DNA from 3 places in the uncultured Planococcus sp. genome. Region 1 is predicted to be linked to each of the others. Evidence: riboswitches for the same ligand, from Rfam matches in the RefSeq annotation. Region 1 holds a riboswitch; each other region holds the start of a gene.

Region 1 (2,201 bases):
CAGCCCGAGAGCTTGCTGCTGCTGTTTCTGGCGTTCTTTGAAAACCAGCGGACGCGTAAAATGTTCCGGCTTCACTTGCGAGACAAGCTCTTTCACCTGAATGTTTTCTCTAACTTCATGCTGTGTCAACGCTTCAATCGCGCGAATGCTTTCGGATACGTTTCGATTGCCGGACCATGACCCTTCCCGCACATAGGCAGTCAGCTGTGTCAGTTCTCCAATTTTTTCATCCGCAAACGATAGGACATCCAACAGGACATGCGGCAGGGCTTTCTCTTTTTTTGTGGTCACCGGCACATGCTGCAGGCTGCAGGAAGATTGAATCCATGCTTCTGCCACATCACATACAGCTAAGACGGCTTGAAGATTCACTGCTTTTTCCGCTAGGTTAGCACGCCAAATATCCCGTCCGTTCACAGTCCCGATTCCCAATACCCGGTCTTTTGGAAAACCGCATTTGCGGATTGCAGCCATATTTTCTTCTGCTCCCTGAACAAAATCAAGGCCGATTCCCGAGACGGGCAATTGCGACAGTTCTTCATATGCCGAAAGGGCTTCAAAATAAGTTTGCAGCATAATTTTCGCAGCCGGTACATCGTCTGCTAATTGCGTGTAGATTTCCTTGACCAGTTTGACGTCTTCTTCGTCCAAGGACAGCGTTAATGCAGGCTCTTCCACTTGAATCCATTCCGCTCCCGCATCGACGAGCTGCTGAAGCACTTTCGCATAAAGCGGCAAAAGCTGCAGCAAGAACATAGCTTTCGACTTAGCATCATACCCTTTCACCAGCTGGAGAAATGTAAAGGGTCCAATCAGCGTAGGTTTTGTTATGATTCCTAACTCTTCTTTCGCCTCATTGAAATAGGAAACCAGATGATTATACGTCAACTGCAAAAGCTGTCCTTCGTATTCAGGAACAATGTAATGGTAATTTGTATTGAACCATTTAGTCATTTCACAAGCCACTACTTCATCCGCTCCACGGGCCATCGCAAAATAAGTGCCCAGATCGACCTTGTCCTCTGACCATTTGTAGCGGGCCGGCACTAAGCCGAACATGACCGCGTGATCAAGCATACGGTCATAAAGAGTGAAATCCCCGACAGTCAACAACTCCAATCCAAGCGATTGCTGCCGTTTCAGATTGTTCAGGCGAATCTCTTTCATTTCTGCGAGGAACTGCTCCTGTGATAATCCACCTTTCCAAAACGATTCCAAACTGCGCTTCCATTCCCGATTTTCTCCGATATACGGGTAGCCTACGACTGTACTCACTGTTTTCATCCGCTATTCCTCCTTTAGGATTTACAAGATGCCAAATACAAAAAAGCCATCTCCGCTTATGGGAAATGGCTTAACATTCAAGTTCAATAGACGCTTAAAAAGCATGCAAAAACTTGTTGTCGCAAAATGAATGTCACCACCTATTTCCACGTAGGTATTTGGCGCGCACTAGAAATTGGCAGGTCTCCTGGCTCATCTTCAACGCTCATCACACCTTCCCGTCTGAGACAGTGGTTTTTGTGAATCGCTCCGATTTACAGTTGCGGGACAGCGACGGATTTTCACCGTTCTTCCCTTTTAAGCCAAGCCGCAGCTTGGCACCAACTCTTACACGTTATGTAATTCTGACAACTATAGCATATCAACCACAGAAAATATAGAGTTTTCCGATAAAAGAGATTGGTTTGGTTTTCAAGAGACTTCACAAAAGCGATAACCAAAGACAATTACACAGGAAGCCGCATATCAGTATGCGGCTTCCTGTGGTGCGCTCATTTTGCCCAGTGATGGAAGAAGAAATAGAACGCGATGAGCACGATGACAATGACCGAAAGGATGAGCATGGGCACAAGACCAAAAGTAGGTTCCATTTAAACTCCTCCTCCTTTTACCCTTATCATACTCCGCTTCATCAAAAATTTAAAATAAAAAGATTGATTATTCAGTTATTTAAAACCTGCAGAGTTTGCATTCCAGTAAAATCGCTGATTCTAAAATTCATTTGAGGAGAATAAGTAATTTTAGTCTTCCGCCAGTGGCAATTATTCTCACTGACTTTCATTCCAACTAATAACTTACAATATTTTTGTAGGATTTAAAGTATGCCCTAGCCCCTTGTATGAAAAGCTTGCAAGGTTTCGTATTCTGGTTGTTTTCTTTATATCAGCTATCGATAAACTAATGATATATGTTCTTAT
Region 2 (2,201 bases), on a different contig from region 1:
CTTCAACTTTCAGATCAAGGAATTTGTTTTCCTTCTCCCCTTCATAATGGATGGCCAGTGCCCGCCGCTCCTTGTCTGCGGCCCAAGCCAATTTTTCTTTTGTTTCGGGCGAAGACACTAAGATGAAGTTCCATGGCTGCATAAACCCTACAGACGGCGCATGGTGAGCCGCATCCAGGATATTGGCGATCAGCTCCTCCGGAATGGCTGTCGGCAAAAAGGTTCGAATATCTCTTCTATTGTAAATCGCTTTATATACGCCTTCTTTTTCTTCTCTCGTAAACATCGATTCATCCTTTCAGCATCTCGTCATCACTTGTTGTCACTGGAATGAATATCCTATGGTTCCGTTACATCAAATTTCAAGGCCCACTTCAGAAAAGGTGGCCATCTCTCTCATCATGTTACAGGCTGCTTCTACGAGCGGGAATGCTAAAGCGGCGCCCGATCCTTCACCCAAACACATATCCATGTGCAGCAGCGGTCTGATGCCCAGCAGTTCACTGGCTCTTTTGCCGCCCGGTTCGGCACTTGCATGTGAAGGGATCAAGTAATCTTTCACTTTCGGCTCAATCGCAACAGCGAGCAGCGCCGCAATCGTGGAAATATAGCCGTCCAGCACAACCGGCACACGGTTGGCTGCCGCACCGATCATGACACCTGCCATTCCTCCGATTTCCAGGCCGCCGACTTTAGCAAGGACATCAATCGCATCGCGCTTATCCGGATTGTTGACCTCAATCGCCGTCTTGATGACCCTCACTTTATGTGAAATTCCGCCATTGCCGACCCCTGCCCCGTTGCCGGTAATCTCCTCAGGTGGAATGTCCCCCAGAACAGACAGAATCGCCGTGCTCGGTGTCGTATTGCCGATGCCCATTTCGCCGGTTCCCAGGATGCGGGCGCCGTTTCTAATTTCGGCTTCAGCAATTTCTATTCCCACTTCGAGCGACCCGATTGCTTCTTCTATGGTCATTGCAGGCCCTGTCGCGATATTGCCTGCGCCTTGCTTAATCTTCCGGTCAATCACTCCGGCATCACTTGGAAAGTCCCCTTTTACCCCGATATCCACGGTGACGATTTTCGCACCGGCCGGCTTCGCTAATACACCGACTCCGGTTATGCCTTTTGCGATGAACATCGTCTGTGCAAACGTCACCTCTTGTGGATTGGAAGAAACCCCTTCCTCATACACGCCATGATCAGCAGCCATCACCACAATCGCCTTTTGATCCACCACAGGATACAGTTCTCCATATATTCCCGCCAGCTGTACAGCCAGGTCTTCCAGTCTTCCCAGACTATGCGGCGGCTTGATGAGACTGTCCACCCGACTCTGTGCCATGTCCATCATTTCCAGATCCAAGCCCTCAATACGTCCAATCGTTTGCTTCAATAAATCCATCTTTTTCTTCTCCCTTCTATACTAAAAAGAAAAAGCCTTCAGTTTATTTGCGCGAACAAATAAACTAAAGACTTTTCCATGGTCTATAAGCAGAAAGTAAGCAGGCAGGTCTCCTGGCTCCGGATCGTCATTTCACAGGCCTTCCCAGACAAAAGTCCAGTGGCTATTTCCATAAAACTCCCCGTTACAGTGGCGGGACCGCTGAAGATTTCCACTTCATTCCCTATTCTCCCCGAAGGGCACCTCTTACTGATATTATATTTATGTTTCATCAAGCTTACACTGGATAATCTTGGGCAGTCAAGCTCGATTTGAGAGTTGATCAACTGCGCTAAACTATTCACGCCTGCACTTCAATTCCCACGCCATGATCACGTACTTCCTTCTCTACAGAACGCTTGCATTCCCTCTGAGCGCCAGCCTTCTCAACTAGTAGACAAGGAAAATCCCCTTTTATATATATCCGAAATTTTCTGCTGTCGTTATACCGGAAGACATGAAACCAATTCTCCATATACGGTGTCCTTTTATACATAAGGCTGCCCTCCACAGATATAGTCATAGGGGTTGTATTATATAAAAAGAATGTTGCGGAAGAGGTGAAAAAAATTGAAAAGAAAGATGAGTTTGTTTCTAATTGCCTTACTGCTCTTTGCAGGGGGAACCTTCTATTACAACACGTTTTTTTCTTATGAGACCTCTGAAGATTATGCTGATTTTCCAATCCCTAAAAAAGCAGCATTAATTGAAAAAAATCAGGATTCCAGGAGTTATACTTGGAAAAAAGCCTCTGAAG
Region 3 (2,201 bases), on a different contig from region 1:
TCGAGCCTTTATTGCCGGTGAAGTATTCCGCGTTCCAGGAAGATGCCAGCGGCAATTCAGGCTATCTGTATCCCTGCAATGAAGAACTGGCGATGAAGTTTCTGGAGCTGATCAGCTCGTTGAACATTTTTACAATTGAAGTGGAACAGTTGGAATTATCGATGGAAGTGATCAAAAAAACGGAGCACAATCCATTGCTGGGGCTGATTGCCGAAGCGGAACTTGAAATCAAAACTAAAATGCGCAGAGGCAAAGAACAATTTCGGGAAAGTTTGCTGCCGCAATGGAACGGCGAATGTCCGCTTTGCGGCATCGGGGTCGAAGAGGTTTTAAAAGCGACCCATGCGAAGCCGTGGAAGGACAGTTCGGATTCAGAGCGATTGGATCCGTTCAATGGCATTCTGCTTTGCGCTAATCACGCCGCCTTGTACTCAGCAGGTTATATTGCCTTCACCGGTGGGGGAAGGCTCCATATTTCGAGCCGGATTCCCGAAGAAGACTATCCGGTATATAGATTGCGTAAGAGCATGAAAGTTCCGGTCTCCCCGGAGCATGCGCCTTATTTAAGGTGGCATAAACGGATTGTTTTTGCAGAACCGAGAAAAGTGAAATTGCTGACAAACCAGGAACAATAGATTTTTTTAGCTGTCTATAGGCGAATGGAATATGCTACACTGAAAACAAGTGAATAATCATGCAGAAAAAAGGTGCTGATTCGTCAGCATAACAGGGAACCCGGTTAGATTCCGGGGCTGTTTCCGCAACTGTAAGTGCGTATGAAATAAGAAAATGCCACTGTTCCGATGACTAGTCATCGGGACGGGAAGGTTCTTAGAGTAAATCGATGCACAAGCCAGGAGACCTACCTTTTTTTGAACGTATTTTTACTCTTCGGAAGATAAGGGAATCATACGGCAACGTTTCTATTTTTGACTGCTGGAGTATGTCTCTGAATAGCTATGGCGCCGCCCTTTTTTTGAGGGCGGCTTTTTGGTGTTTAATGAGAGCGTTCAATGCAGTGATTTTCACCAGACAAAAGTGAGGTGAAATGATGAAGAAAGACATGCGTTACCTATGTTATCCATTCATGCGGGAATCCGCCTCTACAGTGGACTTTGAAATCAGAACAGATTCATTGACCACACACATCGGGGAAGCCCTGGCGCTGACAGAAGATGTAGCTGCAGTTCAGCGCGACCTGCAGATTCTCCAGCCGATGGCCTATCATTTGAATGGCTCAGTCCGAGGGAAACTGGCTATCCGGGATGAAGATTTGATCGAGTTAAGTAACATGTATGATTATTATGTCAACTGTACAAGGGACAAAATCGACCACTTCGTTTTGCCTCAAGGGACTATAGGTGCTTGTGTCCTGCATGGATGCCGTAGTGAGGCGAAAAAATCTGTCCGCGCCTTGCATAAAGTAAGCTTGGAACGTGAAGTTCCGGAAATCCTTTTCAATTACGCCAATCTTTTGGCGAATGTATTCTTTACCATGGCTGTTTATGTCAATCAACACCACGGCGTGGAAGAAATTCCGTTTGTCAGCAAGTCCTATCCAACCAAAAAAACCAAAAAGAAAGAAGTGGCCAACTAACAATGAAAATTTCCCTATTCAAGTACCTATCCATCGGAGCAGTGGCATTAACGCTCGGCGCCTGCCAGTCAGACACATCCCAAACAGCTGATTCGGATGCAGCAGCTGAAGTTGAAGAACAGGCAAGTTATACCGTGACGGATGACCTGGACAAGGAGCTGACTTTTGAAGAAGTTCCTGCTACTGTCGTGTCATTGATTCCCAGCAATACTGAAATCCTCTATGAAATCGGAGCTGGAGACAAAGTGGTCGGTGCGACAGATTACGACAACTACCCGGCTGAGGCAGCCGAAGTGGAGCGTGTTTCCGATTCGGTGGCTTTCAATGCCGAACGCATCATTGAACTGGAACCGGATGTGGTCATCGGTTATTCGACAGGTGGACCGACCGGCTACGACGAATTGGAAGCAGCCGGCATACAGGTATTTGTCATCGAATCAGCGGAATCCTTCGACGACGTTTACGGAGACATCGAGCAAATTTCAACTGTAATGGGCTTGGAAGACAAAGGCGAAGAAGTGATCGGGGCCATTCAGCAGCAAATTGAAGGCGTACAGGGAAAAGTAGCAAGCGTGGAAGAGAAAAAACAGCTGTATTTCGAAAT

What was found. A riboswitch is a leader RNA that binds a small molecule or an ion and turns the genes downstream of it on or off. The one in region 1 is predicted to bind cobalamin.
Region 2: linked by a shared signal. The riboswitch ahead of cobT (nicotinate-nucleotide--dimethylbenzimidazole phosphoribosyltransferase) and the one ahead of metE (5-methyltetrahydropteroyltriglutamate--homocysteine S-methyltransferase) in region 1 are both predicted to bind cobalamin.
Region 3: linked by a shared signal. The riboswitch ahead of Q0785_RS08795 (hypothetical protein) and the one ahead of metE (5-methyltetrahydropteroyltriglutamate--homocysteine S-methyltransferase) in region 1 are both predicted to bind cobalamin.

What each region holds. Positions count from the first base shown of each region.
Region 1 covers NZ_CANMXD010000002.1:307,570-309,770, reverse strand. The annotation lists gene metE (5-methyltetrahydropteroyltriglutamate--homocysteine S-methyltransferase) at 1-1,284, opposite strand, end outside; cobalamin riboswitch at 1,444-1,624, opposite strand; gene Q0785_RS03775 (site-2 protease family protein) at 2,198-2,201, opposite strand, start outside.
Region 2 covers NZ_CANMXD010000009.1:166,946-169,146, forward strand. The annotation lists gene bluB (5,6-dimethylbenzimidazole synthase) at 1-286, opposite strand, end outside; gene cobT (nicotinate-nucleotide--dimethylbenzimidazole phosphoribosyltransferase) at 356-1,405, opposite strand; cobalamin riboswitch at 1,491-1,667, opposite strand; gene Q0785_RS14265 (hypothetical protein) at 2,015-2,201, shown strand, end outside.
Region 3 covers NZ_CANMXD010000005.1:46,957-49,157, forward strand. The annotation lists gene Q0785_RS08790 (HNH endonuclease signature motif containing protein) at 1-635, shown strand, start outside; cobalamin riboswitch at 689-885, shown strand; gene Q0785_RS08795 (hypothetical protein) at 1,052-1,597, shown strand; gene Q0785_RS08800 (ABC transporter substrate-binding protein) at 1,600-2,201, shown strand, end outside.